2 regions of the Serratia entomophila genome follow, and region 1 is predicted to be linked to the other one. Evidence: predicted binding sites of a transcription regulator. Region 1 holds the regulator's gene; the other holds the start of a gene.
The links. The regulator CRP, encoded in region 1, controls carbon source genes, mostly activating them, when cyclic AMP is high. The targets are predictions, from matches to a motif close to ATGTGANNNNNNTCACAT.
Positions count from the first base shown of each region.

Region 1 (14,651 bases):
CATGATTGGCGACTTCCCCTGGGTGCAGTGCGGCGAAGGCGATCCCAATTTCCGCGCGTCGTCGGTCACCATCGACAACCACCAGGCGGCGCTGGCCGGGGTGCGCTATCTGGCGGCGCAGGGCCGGCAACGCATTGCGCTGATCAACAGCGATATGCGTTACCTCTATTCACAGCAGCGGGAACAGGGTTACCGGCAGGCGCTGGCCGAACTGGGGCTGGACTATTGCCGGGTGGAGTACGTCGAGGGGCTGGAGTATGCCGCCGGGGCGCTGGCGATGAGCCGGCTGCTGGACGAGCAACCGCGCCCGGATGCGGTGTTCGCCATCTCCGACGTGATCGCCGGCGGCGCGATGAGCGCCCTGCATCAGCAGGGGGTGGCGATCCCGGCAGAGGTGGCGGTAATGGGCTTCGACGGCGTGCCGTTCGGCGCCGTCACCACTCCGCCGCTGACCACCGTCGAACAGCCGATGCATCAGTTTGGCGTGCGCAGCGTGCAGTTGCTGCTGGATAAAATCAAAAATCCGCAGCAGCCGCCAAGCAATGAAGTGTTGGGCTGGCGGCTGGTAGAACGCGGTTCCGCCTGATTACAGGCTGATTTCACCGCACAAGAAGACATGGGCGTAGCCGCCGAGCAGCGTGCGATCGCCCTTCTGTTCGCAGAACAGCTCACCGCCGCGCGCCGAAATCTGCCGCGCGTGCAGCCGGTGGCGGCCAAGACGCGCCGTCCAATAGGGCATCAGCGTGCAGTGCGCGGAACCGGTTACCGGATCTTCGCCGCCGTCCAGGGTGAAATAGCGCGAGACGAAGTCTACTTCCTCGCCCGGCGCGCTGACTATCACCGCGCGGCCGGCCAAAGCGATCAAGGCCGGGATCGCCGGGCGCAACGCCCGCAGCTGCGCCTCATTCTCCAGCAGCACCAGCAGCGCGTTGGCCTGCCAGACTTCCTGCGGCCTGGCGCCCAGCAGCGCCGCCAGCCCGGCGGGCTCCGCGACCTTCTGCGGCGGCCGCGACGGGAAATCAAGCACCAGGCGCTCGCCATCTTGCGCGTCGCGCTTAACGTACAGTTCGCCGCCGGCCGCGCGGAAACGTATATCCTGCAGCGCCGGATTGACCCGGCTGAACATCACCTGTGCGGCCGCCAGCGTGCCGTGCCCGCACAGGTCGACTTCGCGCTCGGGGGTGAACCAGCGGATCGCCGTCATGTCGCCGTCATCCCAGACAAAACTGGTTTCCGGCAGGCCGATTTCGTTGGCGATCGCCTGCATCCGCTCCGCCGGCAGCGGCTGCGGCAACAGGCAGACGCCGGCCGGGTTGCCGCGCAGGCCTTCACCGGTAAAGGCGACGACGTGGAAATAGTTTTCCGTCATAACATGTCCTCAGTGCCAGATCAGCAACACGCAGGCCGCGGTCAGCAAGCCCATGGAAACGTTAAAAATCACCCAGGCCTTTTTACTGCGCAGCAGGCGGCCGATCATCGTGCCTAACCCCAGCCAGACAATACCGGCGATAATATTTACCACGAAAATGCCCAGCGCGATGGCCCAAATGGATTGATTGTACTTATCCCCCGCCAGGCTGAAGCTCGCCACCGCCCCCAGCGCCATCAGCCAGGCCTTGGGGTTGAGGAACTGCAACAGCCAACCCTGGTACAAACGCACCGGTTTGGGCGGCGCCACGTCGGTATCCAGCTTTTCATAGGCGGCGGTGGCGACCTTCCACGCCAGCCACAGCAAGTACAGGCTGCCGAGAATTTTCAGGATCAGGTGCAGCGACGGGTAAACCAGGATCAGGCTGCCGACGCCAAACGCCACCAGCAGCAAGATGCTTTGCATGCCGAGCATGATGCCAATCATCAGCCACAGCGATCGCATAAAGCCGAAGTTGGCGCCGGAGGTGGTCAGTAACATATTATTGGGGCCGGGAGTGATGGCGGCCACCCACAGGAAGCCTAACATCGGGAGAAATAAACTCAGTTCCATGAAGCGGGTGCTCCTCACCCAGGGCGCATTTTTGCAGTATTATTGTTAATTCATGGTATTGAAGCTAACAGTGCGCTATTGATCTCACAATAGCCGCCAACAAGATTTTTACTCAGGTTATGCATGAATCTTTTCGCCCCCTGACCGGGGCCAGTAATCCGCACCTGCAAACGCTGTTGCCGCGTCTGGTACGCCGCCGCGTGTTGTTAAAACCGCACTGGCAGCGGCTGGAATTGCCCGACGGCGATTTTGTCGATCTCGCCTGGAGCGAAGACCCCGCGCAGGCCGCCGACAAACCGCGCGTGGTGCTGTTCCACGGCCTGGAAGGCAACTTCTACAGCCCCTACGCTCACGGCCTGCTCAACGCCTGGCGCGAAAAAGGCTGGCTCGGCGTGGTGATGCATTTTCGCGGCTGCAGCGGCGTGCCCAACCGCAAGCAACGCATCTACCACTCCGGTGAAACCGAAGACGCCCGCTTCTTCCTGCAGTGGCTGCGCGCCACTTACGGTACGGCGCCGACCGCGGCGGTGGGCGTTTCGCTCGGCGGCAACATGCTGGCCTGTTACCTGGCCCAGCAGGGCGCCGACAGCCTGCTGCAGGCGGCGGTGGTGGTTTCGGCGCCGCTGATGCTGGAGCCCTGCTCGTTGCGTATGGATCAGGGATTTTCCCGCGTTTATCAATACTACCTGCTGGGGCAGCTAAAACAGAACGCCACCCGCAAACTGCTGCACTACCCGGACACCCTGCCGCTCAAGCTGCCGCAGCTCAACCGCCTGCGGCGCATCCGCGAGTTCGACGACGCCATCACCTCGCGCATCCATGGCTTCAGCGACGCCACCGATTATTACCGGCGCTGCAGCGCGCTGCCGCTGCTGCCGGCGATCCAAACGCCGCTGCTGATCATCCATGCGAAGGACGATCCCTTCATGACCGATGAAGTGATCCCCGAAGTCGCCAGCCTGCCGCGTAACATCCAATATCAGCTGACCGAGTTCGGCGGCCACGTCGGCTTCGTCGGCGGCACGCTGAAAAAACCGCAAATGTGGCTGGAATACCGCATTCCATCCTGGCTATCCCCTTATCTGGACACCGAGACGTGATTATCCCCTGGAAAGAGCTTGAAACCGACACCCTCAACGGCCTGATCGAATCCTTTGTGCTGCGCGAAGGCACCGACTACGGCGAACATGAGCGCTCGCTGGCGCAGAAGGTGGATGACGTGCGCCGCCAGCTGCAAACCGGCGAGGTGGTGCTGGTATGGTCGGAGCTGCATGAGACCGTCAATATCATGCCGCGCGGACAGATCCGCGCCGGGCAGGAAGAAATTTAGTGGTTACCGGTTCTATTACTGACGGAAAAAATCAGGTAACAATGGCTTATTGCAAACCCGCACGCGAAATTTTGCCCCCGGCGAAAAGGTGTCACACAGATTTGCATAGCCAAAATAATTCGGGTTGCATCGAGGCGGCAACTGAGCGAGTTCCCAGGCGCTTACTCCAGTAACTGACTGGGGTGAACGAAGGCAGCCAACAAAGATGCGGCTTGAAGCATGACGGGTATAACCCTTCTCTGACGCCGGCGCATTTAACACGGAGTGAAAACCACCATGTCTGCCAAACATCCCGTTATCGCGGTAACCGGCTCCAGCGGCGCCGGCACCACCACCACCAGCGTGGCGTTCCGCAAAATATTCCAGCAGCTCAACATCCGCGCAGCGGAGCTGGAAGGCGACAGCTTCCACCGCTACACCCGGCCGGAAATGGACGCGGCGATCCGCAAGGCGCGCGATCTGGGCAGGCATATCAGCTATTTCGGCCCCGAGGCCAACGACTTCGGCCTGCTGCAGCAAAGCTTTATCGATTACGGCCAGAACGGCACCGGCCGCTCGCGCAAATATCTGCACACCTATGACGAGGCGGTGCCCTACAATCAGGTGCCCGGCACCTTCACGCCCTGGGAGCCGCTGCCGGCGCCGACCGACGTGCTGTTCTACGAGGGCCTGCACGGCGGGGTAGTCACCGAACACAACGACGTGGCCAAACACGTCGACCTGCTGGTCGGCGTGGTGCCCATCGTCAACCTGGAGTGGATCCAAAAGCTGATCCGCGATACCGGCGAACGCGGCCATTCGCGCGAGGCGGTGATGGACTCGGTGGTGCGCTCGATGGAGGACTACATCAACTACATCACGCCGCAGTTCTCACGCACGCATATCAACTTCCAGCGCGTGCCGACGGTCGATACCTCCAACCCGTTCGCCGCCAAGGCCATTCCTTCGCTGGATGAAAGCTTCGTGGTGATCCACTTCCGCGGGCTGGATCAGATTGACTTCCCCTACCTGCTGGCGATGCTGCAGGGCTCTTTCATCTCGCATATCAATACGCTGGTGGTGCCGGGCGGCAAAATGGGGCTGGCGATGGAGCTGATTATGGCGCCGCTGGTGCAACGGCTGCTGGAAGGCAAGAAGATCGAATAGCCGGACATGAGCGCGGCCTGGGGGGGCCGCGCCCTTTCAGCACTCAGGCCGGCTGGCGAATTTCGAAGCTGTGGGTCACGCTGGCGGCCTTGTTCAGCATCAGCGCTACCGAGCAGTACTTCTCGGCGGAGAGGTTAACCGCTCGCTCAACGATCTTGTCGGTCAGATCCTGGCCGGTAACGATGAAATGCAGGTTGATATGGGTGAACAGGCGCGGCGCTTCTTCGCGGCGTTCGGAGGTGAGTTTGACCTCGCAATCGCGCACGTCGTTGCGGCCTTTTTGCAGGATCGACACTACGTCGATAGCGCTGCAGCTGCCCACCGACATCAGCACCATTTCCATCGGGCTCGGCGCCTTATCGCCGGCGTTGCCATCCATCAGCACCTGATGGCCGGAAGCCGATTCACCCAGAAACGTTAACCCTTCCACCCATTTAACTCTTGCCTGCATTCTGCTCACTCCGGTTGATTTCTTAAAATCAGAGTACGCTTTCGCATAGAAACAGGCAACGGAACCTGATGCTAATCATGCTGAAGCGAGACAACACAAGACACCCGCCTTACTCTGTGCTACAAACAGAGCCGCAATAAATCTTTCCGGGACATTGATTTCAGGGAAACGCCCAGGGAAAGGCTCCTTTACCGGTATGTTAACAGAATGTAGCTTGCAGCTCTCCCGGCAAGTTAATATGCTAGAGCGACAGCGTATATTTATGACACGCCTCAAAACCTGCCGATAGCCCTCGCTCAAACAGCGGCTACAGGCACGTTTTACAGGGAACTCTGACCCCTGTGACACAAGGCAGCGATAACAACAGAGGATAACAGCGAATGGTTCTCGGCAAACCGCAAACAGACCCTACTCTCGAATGGTTCCTGTCTCATTGCCATATCCACAAATATCCATCGAAGAGTACGCTGATTCACCAAGGTGAAAAGGCCGAAACGCTTTACTACATCGTGAAAGGCTCCGTCGCGGTGCTGATCAAGGATGAAGAAGGTAAAGAGATGATCCTGTCCTACCTGAACCAGGGGGACTTCATCGGCGAGCTCGGATTGTTTGAAGAAGGCCAGGAGCGCAGCGCCTGGGTTCGGGCGAAAACCGCCTGCGAAGTGGCTGAAATTTCCTATAAGAAATTCCGTCAGCTGATCCAGGTCAACCCGGACATCCTGATGCGCCTGTCCGCCCAGATGGCGAACCGCCTGCAGGTCACCTCCGAGAAAGTGGGCAACCTCGCCTTCCTGGACGTTACCGGCCGCATTGCGCAAACCCTGCTGAACCTGGCGAAACAGCCTGATGCCATGACCCACCCGGACGGCATGCAGATCAAGATCACCCGCCAGGAAATCGGCCAGATCGTCGGCTGCTCGCGTGAAACCGTTGGCCGTATTCTAAAAATGCTGGAAGATCAAAACCTGATTTCCGCCCACGGCAAAACCATTGTCGTCTACGGCACCCGCTAATCACTAAAAAAACGGCGCAGCAATGCGCCGTTTTTTTATCCTCTGCCTGCCATGTGGCGCCGCCTGATCTACCACCCGGAAGTCAATTACGCACTGCGGCAAACGCTGGTGTTGTGCCTGCCGGTACTGTTTGGTCTGGCGATCGGCCAGCTGCAGCTTGGCCTGCTGTTTTCACTGGTTCCCGCCTGCTGCAACATCGCCGGGCTGGACACGCCTCACAAACGCTTTTTTAAACGGCTGATCGTCGGCGGCTCGCTGTTCGCCTTCAGCAGCCTGCTGCTGCAACAGGCGCTGCTGTGGCAGGTGCCGCTGCCGGCGCTGATGCTCGGCCTGGCGCTGTTGCTCGGCGTCAGTGGCGAAATCAGCCCGCTGCACGCCCGGCTGCTGCCTGCGGCGCTGATCGCCGCTATCTTCTCCCTCAGCATGGCCGGCACCCTGCCTATCTGGCAGGCGCCGTTGCTGTACGCCGTCGGCACCGCCTGGTACGGCCTGTTCACCTGGTTCTGGTTCACACTGTGGAAGGAACAGCCGATGCGCGAATCGCTGAATCAGCTGTACCTGGAATTGGCGGACTACTTTGAGGCCAAGTATTCGCTGCTAACCCAGCACACCGACCCGCAGACCGCGCTGCCGCCGCTGCTGGCGCGCCAACAGAAAGTGATGGATCTGATCGGCCTGCTGTATCAGCAACTCAACTTCCTGCCGCACGCCGACAACCTTGAGCAGAAGCGCCTGCAGCGCGCCTTTCAGGTGGCGCTCGACCTGCAGGAACATATCACCGTCAGCCTGCATCAGCCGGAAGAAGTGCAAAAGCTGGTGGAGCAAAGCCAGGCCGAAGCGATTATCCGCCGCAACGCGCAGGTGATTGCCGGGCGGCTGCGCGTGGTGGCGCGCGACATCCTCTATCACCAGCATTCGCAACGCTTCAATATGGCGCACGAGCTGGCGGCGCTGGAGAAGGTGGCGGCGCAGCATGCCGACAATCCGGTCGGCCAATTCTGCTATTACCACTTCAGCCGCATCGCCCGCCTGCTGCGCACCCAGCATCCGCTGTACCGCCGCGATCTGATGGCCAGCCAGGCCCGCCTGCCTTTCTGGCCGGCGCTGACCAGTTACCTGTCGTTCAAATCCAACGCCCTGCGCAACGCCGCGCGGCTGGGGGTGATGCTGGCGCTCGGCAGCAGCCTGGGCACGATCTTCAACCTGCCCAAGCCTTACTGGATCCTGTTGACCATCATGCTGGTGAGTCAGAACGGCTATAACGCCACCCGGGTGCGCATTCAGCACCGTGCGCTCGGCACCCTGGCCGGGCTGGTGGTCGCCGCCGCTCTGCTGCAGCTGCAGCTGCCGGAGGCGGAAACCCTGGGCATCATGCTGGTGATCACCCTGCTGGCGTACCTGGTTTCGCGTAAAAACTACGGGCTGGCGGTGATCGGCTTCACCATCACTGCGGTGTACACCCTGCAGCTGCTGGCGCTAAACGGCACCCATTTCCTGGTGCCGCGCCTGGTCGATACGCTGATTGGCTGCGTGCTGGTGTTTGGCGGCACCATTTGGCTGTGGCCACAGTGGCAAAGCGGCCTGCTGCGCAAGAACGCCCATCAGGCGCTGGAGAACGATCAACACGCGCTGCGGCTGATGCTGGAAGAACAGGAACCGGACCCCGCCGGGTTGGCCTATGCGCGCATGCAGGTGAATCAGGCGCATAACGCGCTGTATACCTCGCTCAATCAGGCGATGCAGGAGCCGGGCTTCGCCTCGGACTATCTGGCGGATATGCGGCTGTGGGTGACGCACAGCCAGTTTATCGTCGAACATCTTAACGCCATGACCATTTTGGCGCGCGAACACTATATGCTGACGCCGAAGCTGGCGGAGACGTATTTGCAAACCTGCGAGATCGCGCTGCAAAGCTGCCAGCAGCGGCTGGAGTATGACGGGCCGAGCGGCAACAGCGGCATCATGCAGCCGCCGGATCTGCACCCGGATATGCCGATCACCGAGATGGAGCGCCACCTGCGGCGCATCCTTTCGCACCTGAGCGTAATGCATACCATTTCGTCGCTGGCCTGGAGCCAACGCCCGCATCACGGCATCTGGCTGAAGCGCAAACTGCGCGATCGATAAGGGCGCAGCCTGCTACGCCCCGGCGTCGCATCAGCCGCCTATTACGTCTTGCACCGCCTGCTCAAACAGCGCCATGCCGGCGTCGATATCCTGCCGCTCCACCACCAGCGACGGCGCAAAGCGGATCACGTTCGGCCCGGCGTTGAGGATCATCAACCCGCGCGCAGCGGCTGCGGTAAGGAAATCCCGCGCCCGGCCGTGATACTGCGGCGTCAACTCTGCGCCGATCAGCAACCCCATACCGCGAATGGCGGTGAAAATTCGGTATTTGTCGCCTATCGCCCGTAAGGCGTCGACATACAGACCATGGCGTTGCTCGATGCCGCTCAGCACCTCCGGGGTGTTGATCACGTCCAGCGCCGCCTCCGCCACCGCGCAGGCCAGCGGGTTGCCGCCGTAGGTGGTGCCGTGGGTTCCCACCTGCATCACCGAGGCGATGTCTTCGGTGGTCAACATGGCGCTGATCGGGAAACCGCCGCCCAGCGCTTTGGCGGTGGTGAGAATATCCGGCGTTACGCCATAGTGCATGTAGGCGAACAGCTTGCCGCTGCGGCCCATGCCGCTCTGCACCTCGTCAAACACCAGCAGCGCCTGGTGCCGATCGCACAGCTCGCGCACCCCTTGCAGGAATTCGGCATTCACCGGCGTGATACCGCCTTCGCCCTGAATCGGCTCCATCACCACCGCGCAGGTATGGTCGTCCATCACCGCCTTCACCGCCGCCAGATCGTTGAACGGCACATGCACGATATCGGCCGGTTTCGGCCCAAAGCCGTCGGAATACTTGGCCTGCCCACCCACCGAGACGGTGAACAGCGTGCGGCCATGGAAAGCGTTATAGAAAGCGATGATTTTGGTCTTATACGGGCTGTGGCGGGTGATGGCGTAGTGGCGCGCCAGCTTGAAGGCCGCTTCGTTGGCTTCCGCACCGGAGTTGGCGAAGAAGACCCGGTCGGCGAAGGTGGCGGCGATCAATTTGCTCGCCAGGCGCAGCGCCGGTTCGTTGGTGAAAACGTTGCTGGTATGCCACAGGGTTTCGCCCTGCCGTTTCAGCGCCTCCACCAGCGCCGGGTGGCAGTGCCCGAGCGCCGTCACCGCGATGCCGCCGGAAAAATCGATGTACTCTTTGCCCTGCTGGTCCCACACCCGGCTGCCCTTGCCACGTACCGGCACAAACTGGGCAGGTGCATAAACAGGCAGGATAACCTGATCAAAAGTGCTGCGGCTTACTGCGGATTTTTCGGTCATTATCGGGTCCACCCTGAAGGTCTTTCAGCGTTATCTTGATGATTGAGTGAAAATATAATCACAAAATATGCATAAAAAACCAATAAAGGGCAAACGCAAATCGCCTGCAGGGCGAAAAAAAAGCTAATGGATTAACTTTTAAGGAAATTATCCAGCAGCTGATGGCCCTGCTCGCTGAGGATGCTCTCTGGATGGAATTGCACTCCCTCCAGCGCCAGCCGGCGATGGCGGATGCCCATGATCTCATCGCGCTTGCCGTCGCGTTCGCTCCAGGCGGTCACCTCGAAGCAGTCCGGCAGCGTATCGGCCTTCAGCACCAGCGAATGGTAGCGGGTGACGGTCAGCGGATTGTTCAGCCCGCGAAACACTCCGCGATCGAGATGGCGGATCGCCGAGGTCTTGCCGTGCATCACCTCGCGGGCGCGCACCACCTCGGCGCCAAACGCCTGGCCCAGCGCCTGATGGCCGAGACAAACCCCCAGAATAGGTAATTTGCCGGCGAAATGCCGGATGGCGTCCAGCGAGATGCCGGCTTCGTTCGGGGTGCAGGGACCGGGGGAGATCACTAAGCGCTGCGGCGCCAGCCGTTCGATATCGGCCAGCTGCAGCTCATCGTTGCGCTTTACCAACACCTCGGCGCCCAATTCGCAGAAGTATTGGTAAAGGTTATAGGTAAAGGAGTCGTAGTTATCGATCAACAGCAGCATGTTAGGTCCAGCAGAAAAAAGCGCTGCGACAGTTTACTGGTTTAGCCTGCTGCTGCCGACGATAATTTCCGCTTACTTTTTCCGGCCACCCATAATGGAACCCAGCACGCCGCGCAGGATCTGGCGGCCTAGATCGCGCGCCATGCTCTTGGCGGCGGTCTGGACGATGCCGTCGCGCTTGCCGCCGCGCGGGCCGGTAGAGCCGAACAGGATTTCGTTCAGGCCGCCCATCAGGCCGCCGCCCGCCTGCTGCTGCGCCTGCGGTTGCTGAGCCGGCTGGCCCGGCTGCGGCGCGCCGACGGTGGCGAAGCCTTCCGACGACAGCTTCTCGTAGGCCGATTCGCGGTCGACCATATCCTCATAGCGGCCATACAGCGGCGACCTGTTGATCGCGCTGTTCAGGCCGTCGGCGCCCAGCATGCCCATCTTGGACTCCGGCGCGATCACCATCGCCCGCTCCACCACGTTCGGCCGGCCCTTTTCATCCAGGAAGGAGACCAGCGCCTCGCCAACCCCCAACTCGGTGATCGCCGTTTCGGCGTCGAAAGCCGGGTTGGCGCGCATGGTCTGCGCCGCCGCCTTCACCGCCTTCTGGTCACGCGGGGTAAAGGCGCGCAGCGCGTGCTGCACGCGGTTGCCCAGCTGGCCCAGCACGCTGTCCGGGATATCCAGCGGGTTCTGGGTGACAAAGTAGATGCCCACGCCCTTGGAGCGGATCAGGCGCACCACCTGCTCGATTTTGGTCAGCAGCGCCGGCGGCGCGTCGTTGAACAGCAGGTGGGCCTCATCGAAGAAGAACACCAGCTTCGGCTGCTCCGGATCGCCCACTTCCGGCAGATGTTCGAACAGTTCGGCCAGCAGCCACAGCAGGAACACCGAATACAGCTTCGGTTGGTTAATCAGCTTGTCCGCCGCCAGCAGGTTGATGATGCCGTGGCCGTTGGCGTCGGTTTTCATCAGATCGTTGATGTCCAGCATCGGCTCGCCGAAGAACTGGTTGGCGCCCTGCTCTTCCAGCGTCAGCAGCCCGCGCTGGATAGCGCCGACCGAGGCCGAAGAGATGTTGCCGTACTGGGTCTGGAACTGTTTGGCGTTGTCGCCGACGTACTGCACCATGGCGCGCAGATCTTTCATGTCCAGCAGCAGCAGCGCGTTGTCGTCGGCGATTTTGAACACCAGCTGCAGCACGCCGCTTTGCACTTCGTTCAGATCCAGCAGGCGGCCCAGCAGCAGCGGGCCGAGGTCCGACACGGTGGCGCGGATCGGGTGGCCCTTCTCACCGTAGATATCCCACGGGATGATGGTGCAGGCCTGCGGCTGCCAGTCGGTAACGCCGATCGCCGCCAGCCGCGCCTGCAGCTTCTCGGAAGGCACGCCCTCGGCGCCGATGCCGGACAGGTCGCCCTTCACGTCCGACAAAAACACCGGCACGCCGATGCGCGAGAATTGTTCGGCCATTTTCTGCAGCGTCACTGTCTTACCGGTACCGGTCGCCCCGGTGATCAGGCCATGGCGGTTCGCCAATGCCGGCAGGATCGCCAGATCCTGCACCGGTTTCCCGTCCTTCATCGCTTTAGCGATAATCCGTGCTTCACTCATTTTCTTTTCCTTTGACGCTGACGCGGCGCGAAAAGCGCCTGTTGATGCAATAAAGCTATAAGCGCGGCGTAACCCCGTCAAGGACAAACAAAAAGGGCGCCATCAGGACGCCCGTTAAGCCAATATTTTCAGAATCGCCCTAAGATCACGCTCACCCGCGCAGCCCCAGCTCTTCCTTCAGCGCCTTCAGATAGCGCCGGCTGACCGGCACCGGCTCGCCGGCCGGCATGATCATCTCCGCCGCGCCGCCTTCTTCGAAGCGGATCTCGCGCACCTGTTCCAGATTGACCAGGTACTGCCGATGGCAACGCACCAGCGGCGTGCGGCTTTCCAGCGTACGCAGCGTCAGCTCGGTAAAGCACTCCATGCCGTCGTTACGCACCACGAACACCCCGCTCAGCCGCGAGCGGATCGCCACCACTTCGTCGAAACGCAGCAGATAGATGCGGCTGTGGCCGGTGCAGGGGATGTATTTCAAATAGCCGGCGCTCTCTTCCAGCGTCGCGACATCCTGCGGCGCGCTGCGCTGCCGCAGGCGTTGCAGCGTCTTGCTCAGCCGTTTGGGCTCCGCCGGCTTCAGCAGATAATCGAACGCGTGCTCTTCGAACGCCTGCACCGCGTATTCGTCATAGGCGGTCAGGAACACGATATGCGGCATGCGGTTGGGATCCAGCATGCCGACCATTTCCAGCCCGCTGACGCGCGGCATCTGAATATCGAGAAATACCACGTCCGGCTGCAGGCGATGGATCTGGCTGATGGCCTCTATGGCATTGGCGCACTCGCCGATAATGTTGACCCCAGCCTCGGCCTCCAGCAGGTGGCGCAGGTTGTCGCGCGCGGAGGGTTCATCGTCGACGATAAGTACGTTTAACATCAGGCGGCCCTCGCCATGGGAACATTGAGCGTAATGCGGGTAAAGCTATCGGGCTGGCAATCTACCTGCACGCCATAACCCTCGCCATAACGCACGCGAATGCGTTTATCCACCAGGTTCATGCCCAGCCCGCTGCGGTCAGGCTCCGGCCGGAACAGCCCGGCGTTGTCGGTCACCTGCAGCAGCAGACGGTCCCCTTCGCGCCGCGCGCCGATGTCGATCCGCCCCACGCCCAGCAGGTGGGAGGTGCCGTGCTTGATGGCGTTCTCAACGATCGGCTGGAGCGAAAACGCCGGCAGGCGCACCCGCAACAGCTCTTCCGGCAGCGATACCGCAATCTCCAGCCGATCGGCGAAGCGGGCTTTCTCAATTTGCAGGTAGGCGTTCACATGCTCGATCTCATCCGCCAGGCTGACCTCATCGTCCGAGCGTTTCAGGTTCTTGCGGAAAAAGGTGGACAGGTACTGCACCAGTTCGCAGGCACGCTCGCCGTCGCGGCGGATCACCGCCACCAGCGTATTCAGCGCGTTGAACAGGAAGTGCGGGTTGACCTGCGCATGCAACAGCTTGATTTCCGACTGCGCCAGCAGCTGTTTGTGGCGTTCATACTGCCCGGCCATGATCTGCGCCGACAGCAGGCTGGCGATGCCCTCACCCAGCGTGCGGTTGATGGTGCTGAACAGCTGGCTCTTGGGTTCATACAGTTTGATGGTACCGATCACCCGTTGGTTTTCGCCGCGCAGCGGGATCACCAGCGTCGAGCCCAGCTTGCAGCCCGGATTGATCGAACAGCAGTAGGAAAGCTGATTGCCGTCGGCGTACACCACTTCGTTGTTGTCGATGGCGCGGTGCGAGTGCACCGAGGCGATCGGCGTGCCCGGCAGGTGGTGATCGTCGCCAATGCCGATAAACGCCAGCAGCTTGTCGCGGTCGGTGATCGCCACCGCGCCGATGCCCAGCTCCTGATAAATCACCCGGGCGACCTTCATGCTGTTTTCCTGATCGAAGCCCTGGCGCAAAATGCCCTCGGTGCCCTCGGCTATCTTCAACGCCTTGGAGGAGAAGGCGCTGGTGTATTTCTCGAACATCGCGCGCCGGTCCAGCAGGATCTGCATAAACATGGCGGCGCCGACGGTGTTGGCGATCATCATCGGCAGCGCGATGTGCTCCACCAGGCGCAGCGCCTCGCCATAAGGGCGCGCCACCGCCAGGATAATCGCCATCTGCAGCACCTCCGCCACCAGCGCCACTCCGGCGACGAACAGCGGGTTGAACAGCAGTTCGATGCGGCCGCGGCGCATGGCGATGCTGTGCACGATGCCGCCGACCAAGCCTTCCGACACCGTCGAAATCGCACAGGCGACGTCGGTCATGCCCCCCAGGGTGTAACGGTGCAAGCCGCCGGTCAGCCCCACCAGGAAGCCCACCGACGGCCCGCCCAGCAGGCCGCCGAGCACCGCGCCTATGGCGCGGGTGTTGGCGATGGAATCCTGAATGTGCAGCCCGAAATAGGTGCCCATGATGCAGAACACCGAGAAAATCACGTAGCACAGCAGCTTGTGCGGCAGGCGGATAGTCACCTGCATCAGCGGAATGAACAGCGGGGTTTTGCTCAACAGATAAGCAATAACGAGATACACGCACATCTGCTGCAACAGCAGCAGCACCTGGTTAAATTCATACATGGCAGCAACTCATCCAGAGAAAAGACGCCGGATTTCCGGTCTGGTTATAGTCTGCTGATTAGAACATGCGAAGGGGGGAAAAACAGTGATGCAGGCAAGGCTTCAGAAGGAACAACCGGCCGACCCCGACGGGATCGGCCGCATAACTTACGGCAGCACTTTGGCTGACAGAATCACCACCGGTTTGGTCGGTACGTTCTGATACGGGCCGACGTTGCCGGTCGGCACCTGGGAAATCTTGTCCACGACGTCCATGCCCTTCACCACCTTGCCGAACACCGCATAGCCGAAGTCGCGCTGGCCGTGATCCAGGAAGGCGTTGTCCGCCACGTTCAGGAAGAACTGGCTGGTGGCGCTGTCTTTGTCGGCGGTGCGCGCCATAGAAATGGTGCCGCGCAGGTTGCGCAGGCCGTTATCGGCTTCGTTCTTGATTGGCGCGTTGGTGGATTTTTGCTGCATATCCGCAGTAAACCCGCCGCCCTGAACC
Region 1 covers NZ_CP082787.1:191,954-206,604, reverse strand. The annotation lists gene KHA73_RS00865 (LacI family DNA-binding transcriptional regulator) at 1-586, shown strand, start outside; gene KHA73_RS00860 (PhzF family phenazine biosynthesis protein) at 587-1,369, opposite strand; gene KHA73_RS00855 (LysE family translocator) at 1,379-1,981, opposite strand; gene KHA73_RS00850 (hydrolase) at 2,101-3,081, shown strand; gene KHA73_RS00845 (YheU family protein) at 3,078-3,311, shown strand; gene KHA73_RS00840 (phosphoribulokinase) at 3,588-4,457, shown strand; gene KHA73_RS00835 (OsmC family protein) at 4,501-4,908, opposite strand; gene crp (cAMP-activated global transcriptional regulator CRP) at 5,289-5,921, shown strand; gene KHA73_RS00825 (YccS/YhfK family putative transporter) at 5,973-8,048, shown strand; gene argD (bifunctional acetylornithine/succinyldiaminopimelate transaminase) at 8,079-9,296, opposite strand; gene KHA73_RS00815 (aminodeoxychorismate synthase component II) at 9,428-10,003, opposite strand; gene KHA73_RS00810 (helicase HerA-like domain-containing protein) at 10,076-11,602, opposite strand; gene btsR (two-component system response regulator BtsR) at 11,754-12,479, opposite strand; gene KHA73_RS00800 (sensor histidine kinase) at 12,479-14,164, opposite strand; gene ppiA (peptidylprolyl isomerase A) at 14,312-14,651, opposite strand, start outside.

Region 2 (14,651 bases), 1.7 Mb from region 1:
CCTTCCAGCAGGCAGCGCGCCGCTTCATTAATATAAGGCGCCAGAATGCGGTTAACGTAGAACCCGGCCCGGTCGGCCACCACGATGGCCGTTTTACCCTGCTTGTGCGCCAGCGCCACGGTGGTGGCGATAGTCTCTTCGCTGGTGCCGGCGTGCGGGATCACCTCCACCAGCGGCATTTTATCGACCGGGCTGAAGTAGTGCAGCCCAATCACCTGTTGCGGCCGCTGCGCCTTGGCGGCGATATGGCCAATCGGCAGCGACGAAGTGTTGGAAGCGAAAACGGTGTGCGGCGCGGCATGCTGTTCAATTTCAGCGACCATCTGCTGCTTGAGCGCCAGATCCTCAAACACCGCCTCCACCACGATATCTGCCTGTTCAAAACCGGTATAGTCGGTCGAGCCGGAGATCAGCATCATCTGCTTTTGCCGCTCCGCCGGGCGCATGCGTTTGCTGCGCACCCGCTTGCCGAGAATGTCCCAGCTGTATTTCAACGCATGGTTGATGCCGGTTTCGTTAATGTCTTTGATGCGCACCGGCAATCCACCGCGGGTGGCGGTCACGCAGGCGATGCCGCCGCCCATCAGGCCGCCGCCGAGAATGCCGACGCGATGCAGCGCGTGTGGCTGCGCGTTGCCGCCCCGCTCTTTTTTCAGCGCGGTGGAGGCGAAGAACAGGCTGCGCAATGCCGCCGACTGCGGCGTCATCGCCAGCTCGCCGAAGGCGCGCGCTTCCGCTTCATAACCGCTGGCGCTGCCCTGATCCAGCCCGGTGCGCACCACCTGAATGATCCGTTCCGCCGCCGGGTAATTGCCGTGGGTTTTCTCCAGCGTTTTCTTGCGCACTATGCTGAACAGCAGGCTGCGGCCCAGCGGGCCATTAAGCAAACGCGCCTGCCACGGCAGCTCGCGCTTGCTTTGCCAGCCCCGCTTCACCCGTTCGATGGCGGTTTGCAGCAAAATCGACTGCGGCACGGCGTCGTCCACCAGCCCCATGCGCAGCGCCTGGCGCGCCCGGACGTGCCGACCGGTCAGGATCAGATCCAGCGCCTTGTCGGCGCCGATCAGCCGCGGCAAACGTTGGGTGCCGCCAGACCCAGGCAGCAGCCCCAGCTGCACCTCCGGCAGCCCGAGCGCGGTTTTCTCGTCCAGCGAGCAAATGCGGCTGTGGCAAGCCAGCGCCAGCTCCAGCCCGCCGCCCAGGCAGGCGCCGTGAATAGCCGCCACCACCGGCACCGGGAAAGCGGCGATCTGCGCCAGCGTGCTTTGCCCTTTCTTCGCCAGCGTTTCAGCCTCTTTGGCGCTGGTGCAGGCGGCAATCATGGTGATGTCGGCGCCGGCGATAAACGAATCCGGCTTGCCGGAGATGATCACCAGCCCTTCCAACGCGGTGTGCTGCTGCGCTTTGAGCAGCACGTCATTCACCTGTTCGACAAACTCGGCCTTCAGCGTATTCACCTTTTCGCCCGGGACGTCGATGGTGATCACCCCGATATTGTCCGGGCGCAGCGTCAGCTGAAAGGCTGAAGGTTTGGCGCGCTGTTCGTGCAATGCATTTTCGAAGCTCATCATTCCACCTCCACGATCATTGCGGCGCCTAACCCTCCGGCGGCGCAGGCGGTGGTCAGGCCCAGCCCGCCGCCACGGCGTTTCAGCTCATGCAGCGTCTGGGTGATCATGCGGGCGCCGGTAGCGGCAAACGGGTGGCCGTAGGCTATCGAGCCGCCCAGCACGTTGAACTTGTCCATATCCACTTCGCCAATCGCCTGGCTGCGCCCCAGCTTTTGCCGCGCGAACTCATCGCTGGCGAACATTTTGAGGTTGGCCAGAGTCTGCGCGGCGAAGGCTTCGTGCATGTCGATCAACGTCAGGTCGGCCAGGCCGATGCCGGCGCGATCCAGCGCCAGCGGCGTGGCGTAAGACGGGCCAAGCAGCATGTCTTCCCATACGTCGATGGCGGCGAAGGCGAAGCTGCGCAGGTACCCCAGCGGCTGCAGCCCCAGCTCTTTGGCGCGCGATTCGCTCATCATCAGCACCGCGGCCGCGCCGTCGGTCAATGGCGTGCTGTTGGCCGCGGTCACGCTGCCGTGTTTGCGATCGAACGCCGGTTTCAGCTTGGCGTAAGAGGCCAGGCTGGAGTCTTTGCGGATATTGTTGTCTTCGGTCACCTGCGCGCGGTACGGCGGCACATAGGCGGTCATCACCTCATCATGCAGCAACCCCTGTTCCCAGGCTTTGGCCGCCAACTGGTGCGAACGGTGCGCCAGCGCGTCCTGCTCCTCGCGGGTGATGCCGTGGCTTTTCGCCATTTGCTCGGCGGTGTCGCCCATGCGCAAGCCGGTGGAGTATTCCGCCACCGCCGGCGGCACCGGCATCAGATCGCGGAATTTCAGCCGGCTGAACAGTTTGAGGCGCTGAGAAAGGGTACGCGCCTTGTTGACGTCCACCAGCGTGCGCGCCAGCGCCTTGCTGACGCCGATCGGCAGCACCGAAGAAGAGTCCGCGCCGCCGGCGATGCCGATGCTGATGCTGCCGGCCATGATGCTTTCCGCTACGTTGGCGATAGCCTGGAAACTGGTGGCACAGGCGCGCGACACGCTGTAGGCGTCGGTATGCACGCTCATGCCGGTGCCGAGCACGATTTCACGCGCGATATTCGGCGCCTCAGGCATCTGCACCACCTGGCCGAACACCAGCTGTTCAATCAGCGCCGGGTCAATGCCGCTGCGGGCCAAGAGCTCGCTCACCGCCGTTTTTCCCAGATCCACCGCCGGAATGCCGTGATAGGCGGTCGCCTGTTTGGCAAAGGGGGTACGCAGTCCATTTACAATCGCGATACGGTCACCGTGACGGGTCACCAACGGCAGTGCCTTACTCATAAACGCTCCTGAAGAAAATAACGCCAGCGCAACGGGCAGAAAGAGGTCTGACCTGATGAGGTCATTGTTAACTAAATGGTTACATTTGGCAAACCGCCAGAGATCAAAACTGCGAGCAGGAGCAACTTTCTATCGGGGAAGCGGCGCGGCAAACCCGCGCCGGGGTTTAATGCGGAGATTAACGCAGGCCGAGCTGGAAAATCAGGGTTTCCGCCTGGCAGGCGAAGGTAAAATCGGCCGCCAGTTGCACGCCGCCGTCAACCGATTTAATGCTACTGCTGATGTCGCACGGGTCGGACTCCACCGCACGCGCCTTTTCGGTCAGCGCGGCCAACATGGCTTGCGCATCTTGCTGATTGCTAAACATCTGGCTGTAGGATGCGGTGCAATCGGTATTATCCATTACGGTGCCGACATCCACGCAGCAACAGGCTGCGGTTTCCTGGGCGCTGCATTTATTAATTGCATCTGACATAGTTGATTCTCCTCAGGGGCCCCTCTTCAGGCGGGCCCAAACGGCCATTTACTTTCCGGCGCAAAGCCGCAAATTTCTGCGGCCATTTTACTCCGCCGGGCAATCAATCACTAGCACTTACTTTTTATAGGTGTTTTAAGTGATGGAAATCACAAATAAAATTGAGCGTCTGCTAAGGAATGGTCAGAATTTTGTTATAAGGTGCTGGCTTTTTGTTAAGCAGATCTCTTTTTTGATATCAAACAGGAAATATTTGAAAAACAAAGTTGCAACATTTTCACAGGTCGGACCTATAATTCAGCCACTGGTCTGATTTGTCTGAACGATAACGGACCCTACAATCCCGCGCTCCTTGTTACCTCGTGTAACAATAGTTTAAATAATAAACACATAATGAGGTTTTGGTCATGAGCCAGAAAAACCTATTTACTAAATCAGCTCTCGCAGCTGCAGTGGCAATTATTTCTTCAAACGTGTCTGCCGCAGGATTCCAGCTGAACGAGTTTTCAGCAGCTGGTTTAGGACGTTCGTATTCTGGCGAAGGCGCCATGGCGGATACCGCGGCTTCCGCCAGCCGTAACCCGGCTCTTCTGATGATGTACACGCGCCCGGAATTCTCTATCGGCGCAGTATTTATCGATCCCGACGTAGACATTTCAGGCAAATCGCCATCCGGTGCCAGCCTGGACGCCAAAAACATCGCACCGACCGCCTGGGTGCCGAACCTGCACTATGTTCACCCGATTAACGATCAGTTCGCGGTCGGCGGCTCGGTCACCAGCAACTTCGGCCTGGCCACTGAATACAACGACGGCTATGCCGCAGGCTCCATGGGCGGTAAAACCGACCTGGAAACCCTGAACCTGAACCTGAGCGGCGCTTACCGCCTGAACCAGCACTTCAGCTTCGGCCTGGGCTTCGACGCCGTTTACGCCAAGGCCAAGCTTGAGCGTTATGCCGGCGACCTGCCGAAACTGCTCGCAGCTCAGGGTTTGCAAACCGGTAAACTTACCCCACAGCAAGCCGGGCAGATTGCTCAAATGCCTGCCGACACCCAGATTTCACACCTGAAGGGTGATAAATGGGGCTACGGCTGGAACGCCGGCATCCTGTACGAAGTGGACGAAAACAACCGTTACGGCTTCACTTACCGCTCCGAAGTGAAAATCAAGTTTGACGGCGACTACAAAAGCAGCCTGCCTACGGCATTCAACCCTATTTCACAAGCTCTGGGCGCCGGTCTGCCTTGGGGCACCAGCGGCAACACCATCCCCGGCTCTCTGGACCTGAACCTGCCGGAAATGTGGGAACTGTCCGGTTACAACAAAGTGGCGCCGCAGTGGGCTATTCACTACAGCCTGGCCTACACCAGCTGGAGCCAGTTCCAGGAGCTGAAAGCCACCGGCAACAACGGCCAGACGCTGTTCCAAAAGCATGAAGGCTTCCGCGACGCTTATCGCATCGCGCTGGGCACCACCTACTTCTACGACGACAACTGGACCTTCCGCACCGGTATCGCCTTCGATGACAGCCCGGTGCCGGCACAGAACCGCTCCATTTCCATCCCGGATCAGGACCGTTTCTGGCTGAGCGCCGGTACCACCTATGCGTTCAACAAAGACGCGTCGGTTGACGTCGGGGTTTCCTACATGCACGGCCAAAAAGTCAGCATCAAAGAAGGCCCATACAGCTTCGATTCTGTGGGTAAGGCCTGGCTGTACGGCGCCAACTTCAACTACCGTTTCTAAGCGCTTTTATCGGCATAGAAACCAAAGCGCCTCACGGGGCGCTTTTTCTTTTCCGATTATTGAGCCATAAAAAAAACCCGCCGGACGGCGGGTTTTCATATTCGTTCGCTCGCGGCTTATTGCGCCGAGTCGATCTCGTCCAAATCGCCCTGAATCGCCTTGGCGTTCGGGTTTTCTTCCGGCTTCAGCGAGCCGCCGTTGGCGATAAAGTCGTGACGCTGGAAGTAAGCTTCGCGCACCATGACGTAAGGATCGGACGAGTTGTGCAGCAGGCCGTCGGAATCCAGCAACTGGGCGCGGGTTTCAATGCCTTCCACCACCCATTTGCCCGCCGACATCCAGAAGGTCAGGTAGCTCAGCATCGGATAGAGTGTATCGGCAAAGTCGCCGCCGTCTTCACGCAGGGTAAAGCTGCCGTAGCCCGGCAACATCACGTACGGGCCGTAGCCGACCTTGTAGTGCCCCAGGGTGCTGCCGAAGCGGTTTGGTTCTTCGCGCGCCAGTTTCGGGTTGGCCATGCCGGCCACGTCGATCAGGCCGCCCATCCCCAACAGGGTGTTCAGGAAGAAGCGGTTAAAGTGGATCATCCCGCGGTACGGATCCCCCTTCAGGAAGGCGTTGACCATGCTGGCCGGCTCTTCCAGGTTGGAGGTGAAGTTGCTCAGGCCGTTGCGCGCCGGCATCGGCACATAATCGCGCCAGGCTACCGCCACCGGGCGCAAGACGTAAGGATCCAGGACGTTGTAGTTGAAGTCGAACATCGTCCGGTTAAACCCTTCCAGAGGATCGGAGCGCCCTTGCGATTCATTGTCCGGCGCGCTGGCGCAGCCCACCAGTAACACCGTTGCGAAAGCCAGCCCAGTCAGGCGAAAATTCATATTTTTCTCCATAAAAACACGTTCGGTCTTTTTCAGGGAACCTGCTTATTTATTTGAACGTCAACCTGCTCTTTGCCGCTGAAGTTTTGCGGCGCACTCTCGCCGAACCAGTCGCCCGCCTGCGGCGTGGCCAGGCCGTCCTGAGAAATACGCACGCGCACCTTCACCTGATGCTGAGCCGAAAGTAACCGCTCGGGCATCATGGCATTGCTGTCATCCAGAGAAAAAGACAGCGGAAAACGGCTCAGGGGCAGTTGTTTCACCGCAACCGGCACCGGGCTAACGCCGTCGGTAACCGAAATGACCAGCGTCCCCTGCTGCGGCAGCGCGTGACTCGCCTCCGGCGATAACGTCACATTAACAGCAAGTTTAACAGTTTCTTCGCCAGACTGTGCTTTTGCTTGCGCAATGCTGCGCGCAATCACCTCGGCGCGCGGATCATTGGCCGGCAGCAGTTTCAACATCACCTGCCAGGCGCCGATGGCCCGTTTGAAATCGCCCTGTTCGAAAGCGTTGAACGCCAACAGGCTCAGCACGCGCGGATTGCTGTGATCCTCCGCGATCATTTGGCGCAACAGCTGCGCGGCCTGCTTGTTATCCTCCGGATCGTTGGAACGCGTCAAGACCTCAGCATAACCGAGGCGCACTTCCAGACTATTCGGATCCAACCGGTATGCGTGGGCAAACGCCTGAGTGGCGGTGGTGGCGTTGTTCAGCGCCATGCCGACGCGCCCCAGCATCATCCAGTCATTGACGTTGCGGCTGTCCTGCTGCAGCGCGGTACGCAGGCCCAGCCCAAGGCGAGCGATCTCTTCCATGCTCAGCGGCCTGGCGCGTTCGTTGGCGACGCGCGCGCGCAGCTCCGGCATCTGCGCCTGCACCTGACGCCAGTCCAGCACCTGCGCCAGCCCGCCGGTTTTCAGATAAAAGCCCAGGGTCACCACCAGCAACAGCAACACGCCCGGCACCAGCGCCCAGCGGTTGATCGGCTTCGCCTGGGCCTCCTGCCGGCCGGGAATATCGTTCAGCAGGTTCTGCTGCAGCTCTTTCACCAGCTCCGGGCGCTCGGCGATCACCCCCTGCTGTTCATCCTGCTCCAGCTCGTTGAGGCGGTCCTGATAAAACGCTTTGTTGAGCGCATCGCGACTGGTGGCGGCATGTTGCTTGCCGTGGCGCATCGCCGGGATCACCAGCAACGCCGCAGCGCCCACCAATAGCACAATAATAGTCAGCCAAAAAGCCATTAGGGTTTCTTCCTGTCAGTCTCGTTCAGCAGCGCAGCCAGGCGCTGCTGTTCCTGGGCGGAGAATGCGTCGTCCACCGCCGCGTCGGGCCGGCGCCGGGTGCGCAGGATCACCACCGCGCCGCCGATCAGCACGAACAGCAGCGGGCCGAGCCACAGGATCAGCGTCGCCGGCGTCACCGGCGGCTCATAGGTGACGAAATTGCCGTAGCGCGCCACCATATAATCGATGATCTGCTGCTTGCTTTGCCCCTGCATCATCAGCTCATACACCTTGGTGCGCATGTCGGCGGCGATGATGGCGTTGGAATCGGCAATGCTGTTGTTCTGGCATTTCGGGCAGCGCAGCTGTTCGGTCAGCTCACGATACTGCTGCTCCTGCTCCACCGAGTTGAACCGATAGGTATCGATAGCCGCCGCCGCGCTCCAGCTCAGCAACGCGGCGAACATCAGGACCGCCAGCCTCACGCCTCACCCCCATACTTTTTATACAGCGGCAGCACTTCCTGCTGCCAGACGCGCTCGTTCATATCGCCGGCGTGGCGGTAGCGAATAATGCCCTGGCCGTCGATCAGGAAGGTTTCCGGCGCGCCGTACACCCCGAGATCCAGCCCCAGCATGCCGTCGCCGTCATACAGGCTGAGCGCGTAAGGGTTGCCCAACGAATTCAGCCAGGTCACCGCTTTGCTGCGGTCATCCTTGTAATTAAGCCCCACCACCCGCACGCCGCGCGCCGCCAGGGTGTTGAGGTACTGATGCTCGGCGCGGCAGGTCGGGCACCAGGTGGCCCAGACGTTGAGCAGCATCGGCTTGCCGTTGCGCAGCACCGCCTGATCGTAGGTTTTGCCCGGTTGATCCAGCGACTCCAGCTTGAAGGTGGGCACCGGTTTGCCAATCAGCGCCGACTCCAGCAGGGTCGGGTCCTCGCCGCCGGCGTTGCGCGCCAGCTGCACCATAAAGGCCGCCACCAGCAACAGGAACAGGATTAAAGGGATAAACAGCAGTTTGCGCTTCATGATTGCGCCTCCGGCTTGGCTTCACGCTTAAGCTTTTTGCTCATGCGATAACGCGGATCGAGGATGCACAGGATGCCGCCGATCGCCATAAATACCCCGCCGAACCAGATCCAGCGCACGAAGGGTTTGTAGTACAACCGCACCGCCCAAGAGCCGTCGTCCAGCTCTTCGCCCAGCGCCGCGTACAGATCGCGGCTGAAGCCGCCGTCGATCGCCGCTTCGGTCATCATGCTGCGCGCCACGCTGTAATAGCGTTTCTCGGCGTGCAGCGTCGCTTCCGGCTTGCCGTTGCGCGTCACGTCGATAATGCCGACGCCGCCGCTGTAGTTCGGGCCGCGGATGTCGTGCACGTCGCGGAACACAAAGTGGTAGCTATGGATATCCACGCTGTCGCCGGCCTTCATGCGCACGTCGCGTTCCACGCTGTAGTTCTGGCTGAACGCGATGCCGATCACCGTCACCGCCACGCCGAGATGGCCAAGCACCATGCCCCAGTGGCTGCGGGAAAGGTGCGTCAGGCCGCGCCAGAAACCGTGGCGATGAGTGGCCCGCTCGTGCAGCTCCATCAGCGTCAGGAGGATCACCCACACCGCCATGATCAGGCCCACCACCGTCATGCCGGCGATGCTGTCCTGCAGCAGCCACGGCAACAGAATGGACAACGCCAGGGTAATCACCAACGCCACGCCGAGGCGGCGCCACAGCTTGGTCGGTTCATCGCGGCGCCAGCGCACCAGCGGGCCGATGCCCAACAGCAGCGCCAGCGGCGCCATCAGCCAGGTGAACATGGTATTGAAGAACGGCTCGCCGATGGAGATGCTGCCCAGCCCCAGCTGTTTATGCACCAACGGCAGCAGCGTGCCCAGCAGCACCACCAGCATGGCGGCAATCAGCAGCACGTTGTTGCCCAGCAGGAAGGTTTCGCGCGAGAAAGTTTCGTGCTGCACCCGGCTGCGCACCTGGCCGCCTTTGATGGCGTACAGCAGCAGCGAACCGCCGATCACGATCACCAGATAAGCGAGGATAAACATGCCGCGCGCCGGATCCGAAGCGAAAGAATGCACCGACACCAGCACGCCGGAACGCACCAGGAAGGTCCCCAGCAGGCACAGCGAGAAGGCGGTGATCGCCAGCAGCACCGTCCAGGCCTTAAAGGTGCCGCGTTTTTCAGTGACCGCCAGCGAGTGGATCAAGGCGGTGCCGGCCAGCCATGGCATAAAGGAGGCGTTTTCCACCGGATCCCAGAACCACCAGCCGCCCCAGCCCAGCTCATAATAGGCCCAGGCGGACCCCAGCACGATGCCCATGGTGAGAAACACCCAGGCCGCGGTGGTCCAGGGGCGCGACCAGCGCGCCCAGGCGGTGTCGAGCCGGCCGGCCATCAGCGAGGCGATGGCGAAGGCGAAGGCCACCGAGAAACCGACATAGCCCATATACAGCAGCGGCGGGTGGAAAATCAGGCCGATGTCCTGCAGCAGCGGGTTGAGATCGCTGCCGTCGATCGGGAAGTTCGGCAAGGTGCGGGTGAACGGGTTGGAGGTCATGATGATAAACAGCAGGAAGCCGGCGGTGATCATGCCCATCACCGACAGCACGCGCGCCACCGCATCCTGCGGCATGCTGCGGCTGCACAGCGCCACCGCCAGCGACCAGCAGCTCAGCAACAGCACCCACAGCAGCAGCGAGCCCTCGTGCGCTCCCCAGGTGGCGGCGATGCGATAATACACCGGCAACTGAGTGTTGGAGTTGGCGGCCACGTAGGCCAGGGTAAAATCGTTGACCACAAAGGCGTGCACCAGGCAGATAAACGCCAGCGCGATGGCGGCGAACATGCCGTAGGTCAGCGGCCGGGCCACCGCCATCATGCGCGTATCCTGGCGCGCCGCGCCCCACTGCGGATAAATGCTCAGCAGCAGCGCTATCGCCAGCGCCAGGCACAGCAGGAAACTGCCAATTTCCGGCATCATGATTTGCTGCCCCCATTCTGCGGCGCGGCATAGGCTTCCGCCGGCCCTTTATGGTTATCTTTCATTGCGTCGGCCACTTCCGGCGGGGTGTATTTTTCGTCGTGCTTGGCCAGCACTTCGCGCGCGTTGACCACGTTGCCTTCGCCCAGCACGCCCTGCGCCACCACGCCCTGCCCTTCGCGGAACAGATCCGGCAGGATGCCGGTGTAAGTGACGCCAATGGCGCCGCGCGCGTCATAAATCTTGAAGCTGACCTGCAGCGTGTTCGGGTCACGCTTCACCGAACCGGGCATCACCATACCGCCGATGCGCAGGCGCTGGCCCACCTCGGGTTTCTCGTGGTTTTCGCCTTTGCCCTGCAGGATTTCACCCGGGGTATAGAACAGATCGATGTTGGAGCGCAGCGCATACAGCATCAGCGTGGCGGTCAGCGCCACGCCAATCAGCACCACAATAGCCAGATACAGGCGGCTTTTACGACGTGGATTCACAATGCTTTCTCCCGCGATGCGGCGGATTGTTGTTTTGACTGCTGCGCATGGCGGATGCGCCGTTCGCGCGCCTGACGGCGGCCGATCTCCTTCAACAGCCGTTTGCGCTGCCACAGGGTGTGCCCCACCAGCCCCAGCAGCGAGAGCAGCGTAACGGCCACCGCCAGCCAAACGTAAAAGGCGTAGCCACCCATGGCGAAAAACGCCTGCCAGGAAGTAAAAGCGGCATTCATCACTGGCGCTCCTTATCGATCAGCCCGGCGACCCACGGGCGTTGGCGCTCGTGGAGCAGGATCAGGTTGCGCAGGCGCATCAGGGTGAGGGTGACGAAGAACAGCAGGTAGCCGAGGATCGCCCAGCGCAGCGGGGTGCGCATGCTCGGCGCGATGCTCTGTTGCATATTGGTCGAGCCCTGATGAAGGGTATTCCACCATTCGACCGAGAAATGAATGATCGGGATGTTCACCACCCCCACCAGCACCAGAATGCCGGCGGCACGGCCCGCCAGGCGGCGGTCCTCAAAGGCGTTGTACAGGGCGATGATGCCCATATAGAGAAACAGCAGCACCAGCTCGGAGGTCAGACGCGCGTCCCACACCCACCAGGTGCCCCACATCGGCTTGCCCCAGGCGGAACCGGTAACCAGCGCGATAAAGGTGAAAACGGCCCCGATCGGCGCCATCGCCGCCACCAGGGTGTCGGACATTTTCATCTGCCACACCAGGCCGATAAACGCCGCTACCGCCATCGAGGCGTAGATGCCCATCGACCACATGGCCGCCGGCACGTGAATATAGATGATGCGGAAGCTGTCGCCCTGCTGATAATCTTTCGGCGCAAAGCCAAAGCCCCACACCCAGCCAAGCAGCAGGCAGGCGGCGCCCGCCAAACCCAGCCAGGGAATAAAGCGGCCGCAGACGTGATACAGCCGTTCAGGCCGGGCCAGTTGATGTAACCATTTCCACATTGTCGTCATTGCTCACGGTAAATTTTATTCGTCAGCCGCCCCTGCAGCCGGGACGACGAAATTGCTGCGGCGCAACACGCTCTTGTTGGCGTTAACCGCGTTTCAATTCAATGTATTAGTGCACACTCACCCGCAGCGCCGCCGCGGTGGCGAAAGGCGCCAGCGTCACGCTGCCGGCCAACATCGCCCCCAAAATCGCCAGGTAACCGTCGATCGGCATGCCCATGGCAGCGGCGTCGATGGCGCCGGTGGCGAAAATCAGCACCGGAATATACAACGGCAGCACCAGCAGGCTGAGCAGCACGCCGCCTTTGCGCAGCCCGACGGTCAGCCCCACGCCGATAGCGCCGATCAGGCTCAGCGTCGGCGTGCCCAGCAGCAGCGTGCCGGCCACCGCCAGCCAGGTATGCATATCCAGCGACAGCAGCAGCGCCACCAGCGGCGACAGGATCAACAGCGGCAGCCCGGTCACGACCCAGTGAGCGCACACTTTACCTAATACGGCCATCGGCAACGGCGTCGGCAGCAATAACAGCTGCTCCAGCGAGCCGTCGAGATAGTCGTCGCGGAACAGCCGCTCCAGCGACAGCAGCGAGGCCAGCAGCGCCGCCACCCAGATAATCCCCGGCGCGATGCGCGCCAGCAGCTGCGGCTCGGGGCCAATGCCCAACGGGAACAGCGTGATCACTATCAGGAAAAACCACAGCGGGTTGACAATCTCCGACCCTTTGCGAAAGGCAATCTTCAGCTCACGACGCAGTATGGTCAAAAACATCACTGGCTCTCCATGCGGCTTTCCGTCAGCCTGATTTTGCCTACCGCCCGGTTGGCGCCGGCCAAATCCTGATGCGTGGTCAACAATACCATGCCGCCCTGCTGCGCATGTTGCTCAAAAAGGCTAATTAATTCAGCCACGCCTTGTTTATCGATCGCGGTCAGCGGCTCATCGAGGATCCACAGCGGGCTGTCGCTGAGCCACAGCCGCGACAGCGCCACCCGCCGCTGCTGCCCGGCGGACAGCTGCGCCACCGGCAAATCTTCATAGCCCACCAGCCCCACCAGCTCCAAAGCCCGCCAGATGGCCTGACGATCGGACGTGCGGTGCGCCGCCTGATAAAATTGCAGGTTCTCGAAGGGAGTCAGCATGGCGTTAATCCCCGGCTGATGGCCGAGGAACAGCAATTCTTGATGGTAGCTTGCACGGTCGCGCAGCGTATTGCGCCCACGCCATTGAACCTCCCCGGCGTCTGGCCGCGCCAGGCCCGCCAAAATGCGCAGCAGGCTGGTTTTGCCTGCGCCATTGGGCCCTTCGACCTGAACAATTTCGCCCGGATGCACCGAAAAGCTCAGCGCGCTAAACAGGGTGCGCTCATCGCGCACGCAACTCAGACTTTTGGCTTCCAGCATCGGGGAACTCATATTTTTCTTTGGGATAGCGAATCATAGCATAAGCCCCACGCCGCACGCAGCCTGCGGCTGGCGCTCCGAAGGGGCAATATGCCGCGCAGGATCAACAATACGCGGAAAAAACCGCCGAAGTTTAACTCTTGTTACTTTTTTCTGCATTTAGCCGCATTTTCGCCACTCGCCGCAGGGGCATCTACGCTTAATGCATGGCCGCCCCCCTTTGATAAGGAAAGACATCATGAGCGACGCAGAAAAACGCCCTAATGATTCAGGCGACGAGAAGATGCAGGTTGAAAGCAAAGAGCATGAACAAGGCAAAAGCGAGATTGAAGTCAAAGAGGAGAATCTGCCCTCACGCGCGGCGGCGGTGCACGAACTGATCCGCATGGAGGGCGAAAAAGAGCTGGAGCGCGACTGGCAGGCGCTGCTGTGGTCTGCGATCGCCGCCGGGCTGTCGATGGGCGCCTCGCTGATGGCGAAGGGAATTTTCCACGCCAGGCTGCCGGACGATCCCAGCCGCTTTTTCATTGAGAATATCGGCTACACCTTCGGCTTTATCATCGTGATCATGGCGCGCCAGCAGCTGTTTACCGAAAATACCGTGACTGCGGTGCTGCCCATCATGCACAAACCGACGCCGAACAATTTCCTCATCCTGCTGCGCCTGTGGGGCGTAGTGCTGCTCGGCAACCTGATCGGCACCGGGTTGGCTTCGCTGGCCTTTATTCATATGCCGATTTTCGACGACGAGACCCGCGGCGCCTTCGTCAGCCTGGGGCAGGAAGTGATGCAGAATTCGCCGTCAGAGATGTTCGCCAACGGCATTTTGGCCGGTTGGATCATCGCCACCATGGTGTGGATGTTCCCTTCCGCCGGCGCGGCCAAGATCTGGGTGATCGTGCTGATGACCTATCTGGTGGCGATCTGCGATCTCACCCATATCGTGGTCGGATCGGTCGAGATCCTTTATCTGGTGTTCAACGGCGTTATTCCCTGGCAGGAATTTTTCTACCCGTTCGCCATCCCGACGCTGGCGGGCAACATCATTGGCGGCACCTTTATCTTTGCGCTGATCAGCCACGCGCAGATCCGCAACGATATGAGCGCCAAAAATAAGCAAGAACGGCTGCAGCAGCAAAAACCGCCCGGCGAGGAGCAAAAACCCTGACGGCGGCCGCCCCGGCGAGCATATTTTGGCGCGGATTGGCGAGGGAATGAGCAAACGAACCGCTAAGCGCTTATTCTGCGGGTAAAAAAAGGTATAATGCCCCGGCAGCTTCGGTTGCCGGCCCGCAGGGTCCCCGTAGTTAAACGGATATAACAAGCCCCTCCTAAGGGCTAGTTACTGGTTCGATTCCAGTCGGGGACACCATTTGGCTGTCTATCGCCCCCTGTAAACATCCCCTCTCTTGCAAAATCATCGCGCCAATCGCACTTGCCTCTTCCTATTCGTTTTTCTTATTCCCAAAAGCAAAAAGCCCACGCTTATCAGCATGGGCGTTTTCAGTTTAACGGCGTTTATGCCGGCACCTCGTCAATATCGCCGGGCCATTGCTTGCGCAGCAGATACAGCAGCAAGGA
Region 2 covers NZ_CP082787.1:3,512,384-3,527,034, forward strand. The annotation lists gene fadJ (fatty acid oxidation complex subunit alpha FadJ) at 1-1,568, opposite strand, end outside; gene fadI (acetyl-CoA C-acyltransferase FadI) at 1,568-2,878, opposite strand; gene KHA73_RS17025 (YfcZ/YiiS family protein) at 3,057-3,353, opposite strand; gene fadL (long-chain fatty acid transporter FadL) at 3,761-5,101, shown strand; gene mlaA (phospholipid-binding lipoprotein MlaA) at 5,218-5,979, opposite strand; gene ccmI (c-type cytochrome biogenesis protein CcmI) at 6,012-7,223, opposite strand; gene KHA73_RS17045 (cytochrome c-type biogenesis protein) at 7,223-7,690, opposite strand; gene KHA73_RS17050 (DsbE family thiol:disulfide interchange protein) at 7,687-8,238, opposite strand; gene KHA73_RS17055 (heme lyase CcmF/NrfE family subunit) at 8,235-10,205, opposite strand; gene ccmE (cytochrome c maturation protein CcmE) at 10,202-10,696, opposite strand; gene ccmD (heme exporter protein CcmD) at 10,693-10,929, opposite strand; gene KHA73_RS17070 (heme ABC transporter permease) at 10,929-11,663, opposite strand; gene ccmB (heme exporter protein CcmB) at 11,779-12,438, opposite strand; gene ccmA (cytochrome c biogenesis heme-transporting ATPase CcmA) at 12,438-13,070, opposite strand; gene KHA73_RS17085 (formate/nitrite transporter family protein) at 13,309-14,238, shown strand; tRNA gene KHA73_RS17090 (tRNA-Arg) at 14,368-14,442, shown strand; gene KHA73_RS17095 (hypothetical protein) at 14,589-14,651, opposite strand, start outside.
Region 2: the regulator CRP is predicted to act here: its motif matches at 3,491-3,508, upstream of KHA73_RS17025 (YfcZ/YiiS family protein).